Regions from separate parts of the Rhizobium sp. PRIMUS64 genome, predicted to be linked through region 2. Evidence: predicted binding sites of a transcription regulator. Region 2 holds the regulator's gene; the other holds the start of a gene.
What was found. Region 2 encodes LexA, which represses DNA repair genes until DNA is damaged. Its sites were predicted from a motif close to TGTTCNNNNTGTGTTCNG; they were not measured.

Region 1 (8,964 bases), on a different contig from region 2:
GAGCAGCGAGTCGATCGGCTGGCTGCCGAGCAGCCGGATGACAGCGGCGTCGACCTCTTCGTCGGCCGCATGCAGGCGGCGAAGCTCGTCCCACTCGGCCGCGTTGCGGCTGAAATAGGCCTGCGCCCGCTCGGCGCGCTGACGCTTGACCTGCGAGAGCCGCTCGCCGTCGCGAAGGATGGTCGGATCGTTCTCGGAAACATGCTTCAGCAGCGCCCGCACCAGCATGGCGGCCTTGCCGTCCTGCTTGAGGCGGAAATAGGCCCAGGCGCCCTCCTGGTAGCGTTCGATCAGTTCGGCCTCGCCGAGCAGCTTCAGGTGACGGGAGATGCGGGGCTGGGATTGGCCGAGAATTTCGGTAAGATCGGTCACCGTCAGGTCGCCGCTGTCAAGAAGCGCCAGAAGACGCAGGCGCGTGGGCTCGCCGGCCGCCTTCAAGACGTCCACCAGCGCATCCAGTCCAAGCTTCAAGGGTTCGCTCATCTTCGATCCAATCAAGATATAAAGATATCTTTATGTGATTTGAAAAGCGGTGGCAAGCGAGAATTAGCTCTCTCCACGAAATTGCCTGCTCAGATTGCGACAGAGCCAGACATGAAAAAGCCCCGGCCGAACCGGGGCTCTCGCAAGCGAAAACAGATGGAATAAATCAGCGCGTCAGGCGCTTGTGGGCCTGGCTGCCCGGGTTAAGGGCGTCGGGGCCAAGGCGGCGCACCTTGTCCTGTTCATAATCCTCGAAGTTACCTTCGAACCATTCGACATGGCCGTCGCCTTCGAAGGCGAGGATATGCGTCGCCAGACGGTCGAGGAACATGCGATCGTGGCTGATGATGATGGCGCAGCCGGCGAAATTCTCCAGCGCGTTTTCCAGCGCACCCAGCGTTTCCGTATCGAGGTCGTTGGTCGGTTCGTCGAGCAGCAGAACGTTGCCGCCGGCCTTCAGCATCTTGGCAAGGTGAACGCGGTTGCGCTGACCACCGGAGAGATTGCCGACCTTCTGCTGCTGGTCGCCGCCCTTGAAGTTGAAGGCGCCGCAATAGGCACGGGAGTTCATGTCGAACTTGCCGAGCTTGATGATTTCGGCGCCGCCGGAGATTTCTTCCCAGACCGTCTTGTCAGCCGCAAGCGCGTCACGGCTCTGGTCGACATAACCGAGATGCACGGTCTCGCCGATACGGATCGAACCGCCATCCGGCTTTTCCTGGCCAGTGATCATCTTGAACAGTGTTGTCTTGCCGGCGCCGTTCGGGCCGATGATGCCGACGATGCCGCCCGGCGGCAGCTTGATCGACAGGTCGTTGATCAGCGTGCGGCCCTCGAAGCCCTTGGTGATGCCTTCCATCTCGATGACCACCTGGCCGAGGCGCTCGCTGACCGGGATGATGATCTGCGCGTCGCCGGGACGCTGCTTCTCGGCGGCATCCACCAGCTGCTCGTAGGACTTGATACGCGCCTTGGACTTGGCCTGACGGGCCTTCGGGCTGGAAGCGATCCATTCCTGTTCGCGGCTGATCGCCTTCTGGCGCGATGCGTCTTCGCGGCTTTCCTGCAGCATGCGCTTGGCTTTCGCCTGCAGGTAGGCCGAGTAGTTGCCTTCGTAAGGAATGCCACGGCCGCGGTCGAGTTCGAGGATCCATCCGGTGACATTGTCCAGGAAGTAGCGATCGTGGGTGATCATCATCACGGCGCCCGGATAGTCGCGTAGATGCTTTTCGAGCCAGGCGATGGTTTCGGCGTCCAGGTGGTTGGTCGGTTCGTCGAGCAGCAGCAGATCCGGCTGCGAAAGCAGCAGACGGCAGAGCGCGACACGGCGACGCTCACCACCGGAAAGGCTGGTGACTTCGGCGTCGCGCGGCGGGCAACGCAGCGCTTCCATCGCCATTTCGACCTGGCTTTCCAGATCCCAGAGGTTCTGGCTGTCGATGACGTCCTGAAGCTTGGCGCCCTCTTCCGCCGTCTCATCGGAATAGTTCATCATCAATTCGTTGTAACGATCGAGGACAGCGGTCTTCGAGGCAACGCCTTCCATGACGTTCTCGAACACCGTCTTGTTGGGATCGAGATGTGGCTCCTGCTCCAGATAGCCAACCGTCGCACCCTCGGCGAGCCAGGCTTCGCCGGTATACTCCTTGTCCTGGCCCGCGATGATGCGCAGTACGGTGGATTTACCCGCGCCGTTCGGACCGAGGATACCGATCTTGGCATCCGGGTAGAACGAAAGGTGGATATTCTCCAGGATCTTCTTGTTGCCATAGGCCTTGTTGAGGCCGGACATATGATAAATGAACTGACGTGCCATGCTGCGCTGCTCCGGGCGGGAAACTTTGATTGTGCCGCTATGTAGGCGAAACAGCGCCTCCGGGCAACGCCGAAACCCGGTTTACTCAGGATTTCCGGTCAAAAGCCCGCAGCGTCGACGACGCCCTCGTCGCAGCCGAACGACGTTTTTCCAGCACCTTGGATCAGATCGGCAAGCTCGGCACTTTTCGCCGATGCCGCTCCGGCAGCTTCCGAAAGCCCGATCGTCAGCTCGCTGATCATCCTGACATTGCCGGCCCGCCGGCAGCTCATCTTGACACGATCGCCGGCACCCGGTCCAAAGCTCTTGTCGAAAGCCGCCTTGATCGCTTCGGCCTTGACCGGCTTGCCGATATTGGCAGCGAAGAGATCACGCACAGCCGACGCGTTGAGTGCACCCACGAGATGCACACCGACGCCGAAATAGTCGTCGGCACTCATCTTCGTGCAGGTGCCGTGCTTCACCCATTCATGCCGTTCCAGGCCGGATTGCGTGCCGGGCATCGCCTTGGCAAGCGCCGTCTTCGTCTCCGCTGCAAGCGTGACCTCCGGTAGCTTGTTCCAGTCGCCGTCCTTGTCGGCGGTCTTCTGATCGGCGCTCACACCACAATAATCCTGCCGCATCGGCCAGAGCCCGTGCAACGAGAAGTTCGTCGCGTCAGGGCGCTCGCCGGTCTGGCTGGCGCATTCGGCCTTCTTCTGGTTTGTCTGGCAAAAAGCCGGCTGCCAGCTCGCCGCCAGAATGAAGCGGGTGCGCCCGCCGGCCTCCTGCGCCACGGCGGCGCCGGCAATAACCATCGACACAGCGAACGACAAGGTACGCAATTGCATGCTGCTCATTTCAACCCCCAAAAAGAACAATACAGGAACAAATAAGCATCAAATTCAAAAGGCCGCAACCCTGAATCGCAACAAGGCTGCAATTTGTTATCGGATAACCAAACGCCGATGTTGCAATTACCCGGCGATCTGGTCTGTTGCCGCCGGGAGGACCCACATGTTTTCTGAAACGCAAAGGCTCGCCGTGCCAGGGGCGTCGCTGGCCTATCACCATGCCGAGGCCATCACCCCCGCACGCGGGATCCTGTTGATATCGCATGGCTTGGCCGAACATTCGAAACGATACCGCTCCTTTGCCGAGGCGATGGCGGTGCGCGGCTATCCTGTCTATGCCCACGATCATCGCGGCCACGGCGAGACGACGGCAGCCGATGCGCCGATCGGCCGCTTTGCCCGGCGCGGTGGGGTCGAAAGGGTGATTGGCGACGTCATCGCCATGCGCGGCCATGCGGCCTCCTGCCATCCCGGCCTGCCGGTGATCCTCTTCGGCCATTCGATGGGCGGCCTCATCGCCCTCAATGCAGCCGTCACGGCTCCGGCCGACTTCGATGCTGTCGCCGTCTGGAATTCGAATTTCGCCGTTGGCCTTGCCGGCCGCGCCGCCCAGGCGATCCTGCTTGCCGAGCGCATGCTGAAGGGCTCTGACGTGCCGAGCGGCCTGCTGCCGAAGCTCACCTTCGGCACCTGGGGCAAATCCATTGCCGGCCGCCGCACCGAGTTCGATTGGCTGTCGCGTCGTCCTGATGAAGTTGACAAGTATGTCGCCGATCCACTCTGCGGCTTCGACGCCTCAGTCTCTCTCTGGCTCGATCTCTTCGAGTTGACCTTCCGCGCGCCGCAGAAAATCCATCTCGACCGGCTGCCGCGGGATATGCCGATCCATCTGGTCGGCGGTGGAGTGGACCCGGCGACAGAGCGTGGAAAAGCGGTACTCTGGCTGTCAAACCATTTGAAAGACCAAGGCTTCTCCCGTATCAGCAGTGAGATATATCAGGACATGCGGCACGAAACACTGAATGAGATCGGCGCGGATGCGGCGATCGCAGCCTTCGCCGAGTGGTGCGACAGGGCCGTCGCAAGATCCTGAGCGACCAATATCCTGAGTACAGGGATTTCATCATGAGCAGCTCCTCCGCCCGCCCCGTTTCGTCCGCCTCCGACGTGACGATGGGGCTTGTGCTGATGGTACTCTCGGTGATGGTCTCGCCGCTCATCGATATTTTTGCCAAGCTTGCGATCACGACCGTGCCATCCGGGGAGATCACCGCCGGCCGTTTCATCGTCCAGGCGCTCTGCATGCTGCCACTGGTGATATGGCGGCGCAGCTTCGCCGATTTTTCCTGGCGACAGAGCCTGTTCCATGCCATCCGCGGCGCGATCATCACCGTCTCGATGATCTCCTTCGTCACGACGCTGAAATATATGGCGGTCGCAGACGCGATCGCGATCTTCTTCGTCGAGCCGATCATGGTGACGATCCTCGGTGGCATCTTCCTGAAGGAGACGATTGGCTGGCGGCGGTATACCGCCTGCGGCGTCGGCTTCTTCGGGGCGATGCTGATCATCCAGCCGAGTTTCGAAGAGGTCGGCTACATCGCGCTTCTGCCTGTCGTCAGCGCGCTGTGCATCGCCATCTTCGTGCTGATGACCCGCGCCCTCTCGCGCAGGGAAGACCCCTGGTCGATGCAGTTCCAGATGAGCATCTGGGGCCTGCTCTTCTGTGTCCTCCTGCTTTTCCTCGGTCAGGGAACCGGCTCGGACCTCTTCGATCCGGTCATGCCGGAAGGCCGCGCCTGGTTCTATGTCGCCGGCGTCGGCGCCATGGCCGCAATCACCGGCATCCTCGGCGTCTACGCCTATCGCGCAGCACCGGCCTCGACGCTGGCGCCGCTGCAATATTTCGAGATCGTCTCGGCGACAATCTTCGCCTGGCTGGTCTTCGGCGACTTTCCGGATGCGGTCAAATGGCTCGGCATTGCCATCATCGTGGCATCAGGCTTCTACATCCTCTGGCGCGAGCGCCGCTTTGCTTCAAAGCCTGTATCCGATACATCTGAGGTGACGCTGGCGCCTTAAATGAGAATGAGAGCCCGGAGGAACATGACGGAGACCGTGACGAAAAAGCCGCCGCTTGCCGGTATCCGGGTGATCGAGCTTGCCCGCGTGCTCGCCGGCCCCTGGGCAGGACAGATGCTCGCCGATCTCGGTGCCGACGTCATCAAGGTCGAAAATCCCGACGGCGGCGACGACACGCGCCAATGGGGGCCGCCCTTCGTCGAAAGTGCCGATGGCGAGAACCTCTCGGCCGCCTATTACCACGCCGCCAATCGCGGCAAGCGCTCCGTCACTGCCGATCTGAAGAGCGCCGAAGGCCAGGATTTCGTCCGCCGCCTCGTCTCCACCGCCGACGTGGTCATCGAGAATTTCAAGCTCGGCGGCCTCGTCAAATACGGGCTCGATTATGACAGCCTGCGCAAGGTGAACCCGAAGCTCGTCTATTGCTCGATCACCGGCTTCGGCCAGAACGGCCCTTATGCCAGCCTCCCCGGCTACGATTACATCGTCCAGGGCATGTCCGGCTTCATGTCGATCACCGGTGAACCAGGCGGCCAGCCGATGAAGGCAGGCGTCGCCATTGCCGATATCTTCACCGGCATCTATGCCGTCTCGGCGATCGAAGCCGCCCTGATTCACGCCCTCAAATCAGGCGAAGGCCAGTTGGTCGACATGGCCCTGCTCGATGTGCAATCGGCCGTGCTTGCCAATCAGAACATGAACTATCTGATTTCCGGCGAGGCGCCGACCCGCCTCGGCAACGCCCATCCCAATATCTCGCCCTATGAGGTCGTGCCGACGGCGGACGGCTACCTCATTCTCGCAGTTGGAAACGATGGGCAGTTCCGTCGCCTCTGCACCATCCTTGGCCTGGAGGCCATCGCCGGCGACGAGCGTTTCGCCACCAACAAGGCCCGCGTCGGCAATCGCGGCGAAGTGCGACGCCTCGTCTCCACCGAGACGTTGAAATGGCAGAAGGCGGATCTGCTAAAGGCCTGCGAGGAGAACGCGGTTCCATCAGGCGCCATCAATACGATCGAGGAAATGTTCGCCCATCCGCAGGTGCAGGCCCGCGGCCTGCGCATCGACCTTGCAGATGCCGCGGGCACTGTGATCCCCGGTGTCAGGACGCCTGTGGTGCTGTCGGAGACGCCGCTGCGTTACATCAGGCCGAGCCCGCGTCTTGGCGAACATCAGGCCGAAATCCTGGCGGAGCTCGCCGAGCTCGAGAGGAAGGCATCGTCATGAAGAAGGCATTGTCATGAAGAAGACGGGCGGAGAACTGATCGTCGAGGCGCTGAAGGCGAATGGCGTCAAGCGTCTCTCCTGCGTGCCCGGCGAGAGCTTCCTCGCCGTGCTCGATGCGTTGCGCGACAGCGATATCGACGTCCTTGTCTGCCGCCAGGAGGGCGGAGCGGCGATGATGGCGGATTGTTGGGGCAGGCTGACCGGCGAACCCGGCATTTGCATGGTGACCCGCGGCCCCGGCGCCACCAACGCCTCCGCCGGCCTGCATATATCAAGGCAGGACTCGATCCCGATGATCCTGTTCATCGGCCAGGTGCAGCGGGAAGCACGCGAGCGCGAGGCCTTCCAGGAGGTCGAGTTCCGCCGCGCCTTCACCGAATTCGCCAAATGGGTGGGTGAGATCGACGATGCCGCCCGTATTCCCGAATTCGTCACCCGCGCCTTTGCGGTCGCAACCTCCGGCCGACCTGGCCCTGTCGTGTTGACGCTGCCGGAGGACATGTTGCGCGATGAGGTCGAGGCACCCCGCGCCAGGCACTATGCCAACGTCGAGGCCCATCCCGGCCGCCGCCAGATCGACGATTTCTATCTCCGCTTGCTGAAGGCCGAGCGGCCGATGGTAATCCTTGGCGGCACGCGCTGGGATGCCGATGCCGTCGCCGATTTTCAGAGCTTCGCCGAGCGTTTCCAGCTGCCTGTCGGCTGTTCCTTCCGCCGGCAGATGTTGTTCGATCATCTTCATCCCTGCTATGCCGGCGATGTCGGCATCGGTATCAATCCCACTCTGGCGAAGGAGATCAAGGAGAGCGACCTGCTGATCCTCCTCGGCAGCCGCATGTCGGAAATGCCGTCCTCCTCCTATACGCTGATCGATATCCCCTACCCCCAGCAATCGCTGGTGCACATCTATCCCGACCCTTCCGAGCTCGGCCGCGTCTATCGCCCGGATCTTGCCATCTGCGCGGCACCGGCCGATTTCGTCGCCGCGCTCGCCGATCTGGAAGCGCCGGGCGAACCGCACTGGACCGAGCGCACCGCACGCCTGCACCAGGTCTATCTCGCCTGGTCGACGCCGCCATCGACAGGTCCGGGCGCCGTCCATATGGGGCCGATCATGGAATGGCTGGAGGCCAATACCGGACCGCAGACGATCTTCACCAATGGTGCGGGCAACTACGCCACCTGGGTGCACCGCTTCCATCGTTTTCGCCGTTTCAACACCCAAGCCGCCCCCACCTCCGGCTCGATGGGTTACGGCCTGCCGGCGGCGGTGGCCGCCAAGCGGCTGTTTCCCGAGCGCGAAGTCATCTGCTTTGCCGGCGACGGCTGCTTCCTGATGCACGGCCAGGAATTCGCCACCGCCATCCGCTACGGCCTGCCGATCATCGCAGTCGTCGTCAACAACGGCATCTACGGCACGATCCGCATGCATCAGGAGCGCGAGTATCCCGGCCGCGTCAGCAGCACCGATCTGACCAATCCCGACTTCGCAGCCCTTGCCCGCGCCTATGGCGGCCACGGCGAGACGGTGGAAACGACAGCGGAATTCGCCCCCGCCTTCGAGCGGGCACGTGCCAGCGGAAAACCCGCGATCATCGAAATCAAGCTCGATCCCGAGGCGATCACGCCGACGCGGACCCTGACGCAGATTCGCGAGAAATCCTGATTGAAAAGCGGCGCTTGAGACGGCAGAATCTTAGCGAGCGAGCTCGCGCTTCAGCATTCTGCCCAGCTGATCGCAGCTCTCGTTGGTATATTGTCTCGTCGACTGCCGCGTGACACCACGGCGAGCAGTACCAAAAGCCCGTTCTGTTGCGGTTTCCGGGTCTTTGAGTTCTTTTCGAGCAAACTTCAGGAAAAGAGCTTTCGCGTCGCTGACGAGCTGTGGACGCTTGTAGTGCATGTCGCAAGTCAATGCGATGACCATGCTCACGGAGGCCACGCCAAGCCCCTCACCTCTAGGGATTGACGGAAGTTCTTCCGTAGAAGCCACGGAGGCCGCGAGGCAACCGGCAAAACAAAGTGTCAGCAGGCGTCTCGTCGGCATCCGTGTCCTCAAATCAGATCGCAGCCGTGATGATGAACTCGACCTTGTATTTCGGCGCAGCGAGCTTGGCTTCGCTGGTGGCGCGGGCCGGCGGATTGGCCGGATCGATCCAGCCTTCCCAGACGGCGTTCATCTCGGCGAAATCGGCGATATCGGACAGGTAGATGATCGTCTGCAGGATCTTCGACTTGCTGCTGCCTGATGCAGCCAGCAGGCGGTCGACTTCGGCAAGCGAGGACTTGCACTGATCGGTGACGCTTTCGCCCTCGCCGACCTGACCTGCGAGATAGACCGTGTTGCCGTGAATGACGGCGCCGCTCATGCGCGAGCCGACGTCGATACGCTTAATGCTCATTATAGTCTCCTGAGTGAATGGAGGTGGCGGCGCTGAGGTTCAACGCCGGAAAATCGGCCCCCCGGAACGGGCTCAATTACGGATATGGTGGGTCTTCTGGTAAATCGCCGTCGAGCGCGCG
Region 2 (8,964 bases):
TGATTGGCGGTTGCATTCTGGCTGTCTGGGCGAGTGACCTTGGGCAGCACATGCAGGAGTTGACGACAGTCGAATTGCGGCCGGAAGCAGGCGCCGGCCTTGCCGACTCCGCCGGTTTTTCTCCGCCTGTCGTGGTGACGCGGCCTGCAAGGACGCAGTCGGCGACACCGTGGCGCCACCGGCTGCCGGCAGCAGCCTCGCAATCGCTGCGTGGTGGCATGCGCATGCTGGGCGAAGAGGCGGACCATGGCCGCCTGCTGCTGTTCTCACCGGTCTTCCTCGGCGCCGGCTCAGCCTTCTGGTTTCTAGCGGCATCGGACTTCCCGCTCGTTGCATCGCTGCTCTGCCTGTTGGTGCTGACCGTCGCGGTTCTCATCGCCAGCCGCAGCCGGGCGGCATTGCGGGCAACGCTGCTGGCGCTTGCACTTGTCGCCTGCGGCGTGGTCTCGGCGCAGCTCGAGAGCCGACGGGCTTCGACCGTGATCCTCGATTCATCAGTGACGACGACGGTGACCGGCCGTGTCGAGCGGCGCGAAGGCGATGGTCGCGGGCGGTGGCGCTATATTCTTGCCGTCACCGGCACTGAGGCGCCGGAGGTGAAGCGGCCGCCGGGGCGCATAACCGCGATCGCCCGCGGCGCGGACGCGCCTTTCGAGATCGGTGATATCATAACCGGCAGGGCACGGCTGACGCCGCCAGCAGGTCCAGCGCTTCCGGAGCTCAACGACTTCTCCTTCGGTGCCTATTTCGATGGCATCGGCGCCAACGGCTTCTTCTACGGTGCGCCGACAAAGGTCGATTTGCAGGCAGGTCCGCAAGCGGCCAGATCGACGACGGAAGCGCTGCTCGAAGGTCTCTATCGGCTGCGCAGCGGTATCGGCGACCGCATAAGGTCGATCCTGCCCGGCGACACCGGCGCTTTTGCCGCTGCTCTGGTGACGGACGAGCGGCGCGCCATCTCGAATGAGACGACGGAGGCGCTGCGCCAGTCCGGTCTGGCTCATATCATCGCTATCTCCGGCCTCAACATGGCGCTGTCAGCCGGCATCTTCTTCGTCGGTTTCCGCATGCTGCTCAGCCTCTTTCCCGGTGTCGCCCAAGCCTATCCGACCAAGAAGATCGCTGCTGCCGGCGCGCTCATCGCCGTCACGGCCTATTTCCTGATCTCCGGCTTTGCCGTCTCGGCCGAACGCGCCTTCATCATGATGGCGATCATGTTGATTGCCGTCTTCTTCGACCGGCCGTCGATCAGCCTGCGCAATGTCGCTCTCTCGACGCTCGTCATTCTCGCCATTTCACCGTCCGAGGTCTTGGGTCCGAGTTTCCAGATGTCCTTTGCCGCGACATTGGCGTTGGTATCTGGCTACCAGCTGTGGAAGGACCGGCGCGTCCGCGAAAACGCTTTCCTGAAGCTGCCGGTTTTTCGGCCCGTCGTTACGGTTGCGGGTTTCTTCGGCGGCGTCTTCCTGACCTCGCTGATCGGCGGCTTTTCCACCGCGCTGTTTTCGATCGAGCATTTTCATCGCCTGACTGCCTATGGCCTGCCGGCAAACCTCGCGACGATGCCGATCATCTCCTTCATCATCATGCCGGCCGGGTTGCTGGCGATGCTGCTCATGCCTTTCGGTCTGGACGTTTTGCCTTGGAAGGTCGTCGGATTCGGCCTCGATCTGGTGATCGCGATCGCAAAGACGGTGTCCGGCTGGGGTGGCGACATCGGCATCGGCCGCTTGCCCGCTTCGTATTTCGCGATAGCCGTCGCAGGCTTTCTGCTGCTGACGCTGCTCCGCACCCGGCTGCGCCATATCGGCACATCGATCATCGCGGTGTCGACGCTCGTCCTCTTGCTTCTGCCGGTTCCCCGGCCGCCGGATCTGGCGATTTCGGAGGATGGTGGTCTCGTCGCAATCGTCGAGGCGGGGGCCATGGCTTCCAACCGTGGAAGACCGCCGGATTTCATCTTCGACCAGTGGCAGAGAGCGCTGGTCCTGCCGACGCATCACCCGCCGAAGATGCTGGATGGTCCTGTTCTTCCGCCGGAGGGAGAAGACCGCCGCGTCAGGCTTTCCCGCGATCAGCAGAACGAAGCAAGGTCGGCGATGCGGGCGGCTGCAGCGGCCGGTGAAGCAAACCGCTTTTCCTGCGTCAAGAAGGCCTGGTGCACATCAAGGCTTGGCAATGGTCACGTGGTTGCTGTCATCGACAATGCCGCCTATCTCGGTCCAGCATGCGACGCGGCCGATATCGTCGTGACGTCGGTCCGCCTGCGCTTCAACAGCTGCCGCTCAGGGGCGACGCTCTTCACCGGCGAAACGCTGCGCAGGACCGGTTCCGTCGAGTTGCGCTTCGCCGACGCCGGCCTGGAGGTCGCAACCGCATTCGATGCATTGTCGCGGCCATGGATGCGGCATCGCGCCTATGACTGGCGCAGCAACAGTTTTGCCGAATCTAGAATGCCTGATGTCAGTGATAGCGGCGAATGAGGCCGACGAGCTTGCCCTGAACCTTGACGCGGTCCGGCCCGAAAATCCGGGTCTCGTAAGCCGGGTTGGCCGCCTCCAGCGCGATCGAGGCGCCTTTGCGGCGGAAGCGTTTGAGTGTCGCTTCTTCGTCGTCGACGAGAGCAACGACGATGTCACCAGGACTTGCGGTGCTGCCGTTGCGAATAATCACGGTGTCGCCGTCGAAGATGCCGGCGTCGATCATCGAATCGCCCTTGACCTCGAGCGCATAATGTTCACCGGAACCGAGCATGTCGGCCGGAACGACGATGTCGTGGGTGTTGTTCTGGATCGCCGAGATCGGAACACCGGCGGCGATACGGCCCATGACCGGCACGGAGACCGAGTTGCCGTTGTCGGCGACGGGTTTTGCGGGAGCAGGAGTGGCGACCGGCTGCGGCTTGCCAAGGCTGCCCTCGATGACGCTGGGCGAAAAGCCCCGCCGGGGCTGAATGCTGGGGCTGTAGGCCTCCGGAAGCTTGATAACCTCGAGCGCACGGGCGCGGTTCGGTAGGCGGCGAATGAAGCCACGTTCCTCGAGCGCCGTAATCAGCCGGTGAATCCCGGACTTGGAAGCGAGGTCCAGGGCATCCTTCATTTCGTCGAAAGATGGCGGAACGCCGGATTCCTTCATGCGCTCATGAATGAAAAGGAGAAGCTCCTGTTGTTTGCGCGTGAGCATCGACGTTGTGACCTCGTGATTGAAACAAATCCAGAACAGACACTATATGTTCCATATGTGTTCCGCAAGTAGCTAAATTTCCGTAAAACTTGGCGCCAACTCGTTGAGATTTTTATTTTCATTCGCCGGATTGGGACACATCTCTTGCATTGAGGGGCGCGCCATCGCACATCTCTTGCCGTTTCCAGGAGGGATATCATGAACGAGCGTTCCGCCAAGCCGCACCCGCTGGATCATGTGGTGCTGCCCGTCGTCAATATCGATCTGGCGCGCGAGAGGCTTGGCAAGCTCGGCTTCACCGTTGCCGCCGATGCACGCCATCCCTTCGGAACGGAAAACGCCTGCGTCTTTTTTGCCGACAAGACCTATCTGGAGCCGCTCGGGATTGCGAGTGTCGAGGAGAGCGAGGCCTCAGCGCGGCAAGGCAATGTTTTCACCGCCCGCAACCGGGCCTTCCGCTTCCGCTGCGGCGAGGAGGGGCTTTCGGGGCTTGCTTTCGGCAGTAAGGATGCCGGCATCGATCATCAGAACTTCGTCGGCAACGGATCGAGCGCCGGCGAGATGCTGCAGTTCACCCGGCCGATGACGATGCCGGACGGTTCTGAGAGCATCGCCGGCTTCAAGCTGGCTTTTGCCGGCGACCTGCGAGCGCCCGATCTCTTCCTTTTCAGCGTCGAACGCGTCAATCCGCTGCCGGCCGACCGCGGCGCGCTGGAGACGCATGCCAATGGCGTCACCGGCATTGCCGAGATCGCGCTCTGCGCGCCTGATGCCGCCGCTTTCGGAGCCTTCGTCGGCCTTGCCGTGGCGCAGGCGGCAGTCGAGAAAACCGGTTTTGGCGTCAATGTTGCTGCTTCGAACGCGAAAATCAGCCTGATGACGCCGGAAGGGCTAGAAGCCTATTTCGAGATCGCCGGCTCATCCGCCGATCGCGGCCTGCGTGGCCGGGCAATCCTCTTCATTGTCGCCGATCTTGCCGTGACAGAAGCGCATTTGGCTGCTAACGGGGTGACATACACGCGCAAGAACAATCGCATTCTGGTGAAGCCCGCGCCCGGGCAGGGCACGCTCTTCGCCTTCGAGGAGACACGATGAGCACTGAGACGAATTCCGAAGTCAAGATCGGCGAAGGCCAAGGCCAGGTGACCTTTTCCAATACCGGCCGCCTGTCGCTGATTGCCGGTCCCTGCCAGATGGAGAGCCGCGACCACGCCTTCATGGTTGCCGGTACGCTGAAAGAGCTTTGCGCAAAGCTCGGCATCGGCCTCGTTTACAAGAGCTCCTTCGACAAGGCGAACCGCACTTCTCTTTCGGCTGAACGCGGCATCGGGATCGAAAAGGGCATGGAGGTCTTTGCTGACCTCAAGAAGGAATTCGGCTTTCCTGTCCTGACCGACGTTCATACCGCCGAGCAATGCGCGGAGGTGGCAAAGGTCGTCGACGTCCTGCAGATCCCGGCCTTCCTTTGCCGCCAGACCGACCTTCTCATCGCCGCCGCCAAGACCGGCCGCGTCGTCAATGTCAAGAAGGGCCAGTTCCTCGCTCCCTGGGATATGAAGAACGTCCTGAAGAAGCTCAACGCCAGCGGCAATCCGAACGTGCTGCTGTGCGAGCGTGGCGCCTCCTTCGGTTATAATACGCTGGTTTCCGACATGCGTTCGCTGCCGATCATGGCGGCGATGGGCGCGCCCGTTATCTTCGATGCCACCCATTCCGTTGCGCAGCCGGGCGGGCAGGGCGATTCCTCCGGCGGTCAGCGGGAATTCGTGGAAACGCTGGCGCGCGCAGCAGTGGCCACCGGTATTGCCGGCGTCTTCGTCGAAACCCACCAGGACCCCGACAATGCACCTTCCGACGGCCCGAACATGGTCTATCTCAAGGACATGCCGCGGCTGCTTGAAAAGCTGCTTGCCTTCGATGCGGTCGCCAAGGCTTGACGTTCAACAGCCTGACATGATCGTGCTATAGGCATGTCGCGAAAAAGTGTGCAGCGGTTTTGCGACAACGACATGCGGAAAGCCAAAGACCTAAAGCGTGGCAAGCGAATCTGAAAGATCGCGACGCTCTTTAGGCGAGATCCGAACGCTTTCGAAGGCTGGAAATTGCAGCATTGTAATTTGCACGCCTTCGACTAAGACAGGTTTCGAACCGACTTATCACCACCCACCGAGCAGGAAGAACCCATGACTGCAATCACCGATATCATCGCCCGCGAGATTCTCGATAGCCGTGGCAACCCCACCGTCGAAGTCGATGTCTATCTCGAAGATGGCAGCATGGGCCGCGCGGCCGTTCCCTCGGGCGCCTCGACGGGCGCGCATGAGGCGGTCGAACTGCGCGACGGCGGCAAGCGCTACCTGGGCAAGGGTGTCGAAAAGGCGGTGGAAGCCGCCAACACCGAGATCTTCGACGCGATCGGTGGCATCGACGCCGAAAACCAGATCCAGATCGACAATATCATGATCGAGCTGGACGGCACGCCGAACAAGTCGCGCCTCGGCGCCAACGCCATCCTCGGCGTGTCGCTCGCCGTCGCCAAGGCTGCCGCCCAGGCGTCCGGCCTGCCGCTCTACCGGTATGTCGGCGGCGCTTCCGCCAGCCTGCTGCCGGTGCCGATGATGAACATCATCAACGGCGGCGCCCACGCCGACAATCCGATCGATTTCCAGGAATTCATGATCCTGCCGGTCGGCGCCGATTCGATCGCCGAAGCCGTGCGCATGGGTTCGGAAGTCTTCCATACGCTGCGCAAGGAACTTGCCGCGCAGGGCCATAACACCAATGTCGGCGACGAAGGCGGTTTCGCACCGGGTCTGAAGAGTGCTTCGGAAGCTCTCGACTTCATCATGAAGTCGGTCGAGAAAGCCGGCTACAAGCCGGGCGAGGACATCTACCTCGGCCTCGACTGCGCCTCGACCGAATTCTTCAAGGACGGCAAATACGTTCTCGAAGGGGAAGGCCGCACGCTGGAATCGGGCGCCATGGCCGAATATCTGGCTGAGCTCGCCGCCAAGTATCCGATCATCTCGATCGAGGACGGCATGGCCGAAGACGATTGGGACGGCTGGAAGACGCTGACCGACCTGACCGGCAAGAAGACCCAGCTCGTCGGCGACGATCTCTTCGTTACCAACTCCGCCCGTCTTCGCGACGGCATCCGCATGGGCGTCGCCAACTCGATCCTCGTCAAGGTCAACCAGATCGGCTCGCTGACGGAAACGCTCGATGCCGTCAACACGGCGCACAAGGCGGCCTATACCGCCGTCATGTCGCACCGCTCCGGCGAGACCGAAGATTCGACCATCGCCGATCTCGCCGTCGCCACCAACTGCGGTCAGATCAAGACCGGCTCGCTGTCGCGTTCCGACCGTCTTGCCAAGTACAACCAGCTGATCCGCATCGAAGAGGGCCTCGGCCCGCAGGCCCAGTATGCCGGCCGCTCGATCATTCGCGGCTGATCGGATCTGATGTTCAATGGTTTAACCCGCGCCTTCCCGGCGCGGGTTTTTTATTGCCCGGTTTTTAGAGTCAACGAACGGTTAATCTCTGCGCGTTAGATTGAACGAATTGGTAATGCGTTCAAGAGCATGCGTGTATGTGGACAAAGCATCATAAGAAGAGAAAGATCGGTCGCTTCGTCATTCCGGCCATGACGGTCGCCTTCCTCTCCTATTTCGGTTATCATTGCATCCATGGCGATTACGGCCTGCGCGCAACGGAGACGTTCGAGCATCAGCGTGTCGCGCGTGAAAAAGAGCTTGCAGTCTTGAAGGCGAAGCGCGAACATCTGGAAAATCAGGTCGCGCTCCTCAGTGACGGCTCGCTCGACAAGGATATGTTGGACGAAAAAGCGCGTTATCAGCTCAACATGTCGCGCGCGGACGAGATCGTCATATTCAACCATTATTCCAATTAACCGAAAACAGGTTAATTGGAATTTTCATAGTTCTTCCAATAATTTAGCAGCGAATACGAGCCATGCAATTATGGCATTGCTGTGGTCATATTTCTTCCCTATGGTACGCCCCACCAAGAAACGACAAACCCATAGGGAGGGTTGAATGGCGCCGCGAAAGACCGCGACCGTTTCCAGCCGCAAAACTGCAGCAAAACCGGCAGCCAAAGCATCGAATGGAGGCCCTGTAGCCGACTTCGATCGCAATGAAGAGCTCAAGGCCTATCGCGAGATGCTGTTGATCCGTCGCTTCGAGGAGAAGGCCGGCCAGCTTTACGGCATGGGCTTCATCGGCGGCTTTTGTCACCTCTACATCGGTCAGGAAGCTGTCGTCGTCGGCATGCAGATGGCGCAGAAGGAAGGCGACCAGGTCATCACCGCCTATCGCGATCACGGCCATATGCTGGCAACCGGCATGGAAGCACGCGGCGTCATGGCGGAACTGACCGGGCGTCGCAGCGGCTATTCCCACGGCAAGGGCGGCTCGATGCACATGTTCTCGAAAGAGAAGCATTTCTACGGCGGTCATGGCATCGTCGGTGCCCAGGTCTCGCTCGGAACGGGTCTTGCCTTCGCAAACCGCTACCGCGGCAACGACAATGTCTCCATCGCCTATTTCGGCGACGGCGCCGCCAACCAGGGCCAGGTCTACGAGAGCTTCAACATGGCTGCTCTCTGGAAGCTGCCGATCGTCTATATCGTTGAGAACAACCGTTACGCCATGGGGACGTCGACCGCGCGCGCCACTGCGCAGTCGAACTACTCGCTTCGTGGATCCGGCTTCGGCATCCCAGGCATTCAGGTCGACGGCATGGACGTCCGCGCCGTCAAGGCTGCGGCCGACGAGGCGCTCGAACACTGCCGTTCCGGCAAGGGCCCGATCATTCTCGAAATGCTGACCTATCGTTATCGCGGTCACTCCATGTCCGACCCGGCGAAATATCGCTCCAAGGACGAAGTGCAGAAGATGCGCTCCGAGCATGACCCGATCGAACAGGTCAAGTCTCGCCTCGTCGAAAAGGGCTGGGCTTCCGAAGACGATCTGAAGGCGATCGACAAGGATGTCCGCGATATCGTCGCCGACAGTGCCGATTTCGCCCAGGCCGATCCGGAGCCGGATGCATCCGAGCTCTACACCGACATTCTGCTCTAATCGGGGAGGGAACCCATGCCTATCGATATCCTCATGCCCGCCCTCTCTCCGACCATGGAAGAAGGCACACTGTCCAAATGGCTGAAGCAGGAAGGTGACAAGGTCACCTCCGGCGACGTGATTGCCGAAATCGAAACCGACAAGGCGACGATGGAAGTCGAAGCTGTCGATGAAGGGATCATCGGCAAGTTGCTCGTCGATGCCGGCACTGAAGGCGTCAAGGTCAATACCAAGATCGCCGTTTTGCTGCAGGACGGCGAATCCGCTTCGGACATTTCCGCCGCCAAGCCCGCTGCCGCGGCAGCGCCCGCGGTTGCCCAGGAAGAGAAGCCGACCAACACCGGTTCCGCCTCCGCGCCGCTTCCGGCCGAGCCGAAGGCTGTCGTTCCGAACGACCCCGAAATCCCGGCCGGCACTGAAATGGTGTCGACGACCGTGCGCGAAGCGCTCCGCGACGCCATGGCCGAAGAAATGCGCGCCGACGAAAACGTCTTCGTCATGGGCGAGGAAGTCGCCGAATACCAGGGCGCTTACAAGGTCACGCAGGGGCTACTGCAGGAATTCGGCCCCCGCCGCGTCGTCGATACGCCGATTACCGAGCACGGCTTTGCCGGTGTCGGCGTCGGTGCCGCAATGGCCGGCCTTCGCCCGATCGTCGAATTCATGACCTTCA

Region 1: a site for LexA is predicted at 3,152-3,169, ahead of MOV76_RS22915 (ribonuclease T2 family protein). Genes of this name have one in related genera too.

The regions. Positions count from the first base shown of each region.
Region 1 covers NZ_JALBGX010000063.1:30,239-39,202, reverse strand. The annotation lists gene MOV76_RS22925 (metalloregulator ArsR/SmtB family transcription factor) at 1-483, opposite strand, end outside; gene ettA (energy-dependent translational throttle protein EttA) at 650-2,299, opposite strand; gene MOV76_RS22915 (ribonuclease T2 family protein) at 2,398-3,138, opposite strand; gene MOV76_RS22910 (alpha/beta fold hydrolase) at 3,296-4,225, shown strand; gene MOV76_RS22905 (DMT family transporter) at 4,258-5,214, shown strand; gene MOV76_RS22900 (CaiB/BaiF CoA-transferase family protein) at 5,239-6,441, shown strand; gene MOV76_RS22895 (thiamine pyrophosphate-binding protein) at 6,455-8,107, shown strand; gene MOV76_RS22890 (hypothetical protein) at 8,138-8,374, opposite strand; gene MOV76_RS22885 (RidA family protein) at 8,502-8,843, opposite strand; gene MOV76_RS22880 (TIGR01244 family sulfur transferase) at 8,916-8,964, opposite strand, start outside.
Region 2 covers NZ_JALBGX010000170.1:1,078-10,041, reverse strand. The annotation lists gene MOV76_RS35050 (ComEC/Rec2 family competence protein) at 51-2,483, shown strand; gene lexA (transcriptional repressor LexA) at 2,464-3,183, opposite strand; gene MOV76_RS35040 (VOC family protein) at 3,382-4,278, shown strand; gene kdsA (3-deoxy-8-phosphooctulonate synthase) at 4,275-5,120, shown strand; gene eno (phosphopyruvate hydratase) at 5,367-6,641, shown strand; gene MOV76_RS35025 (septum formation initiator family protein) at 6,779-7,099, shown strand; gene pdhA (pyruvate dehydrogenase (acetyl-transferring) E1 component subunit alpha) at 7,245-8,291, shown strand; gene MOV76_RS35015 (pyruvate dehydrogenase complex E1 component subunit beta) at 8,307-8,964, shown strand, end outside.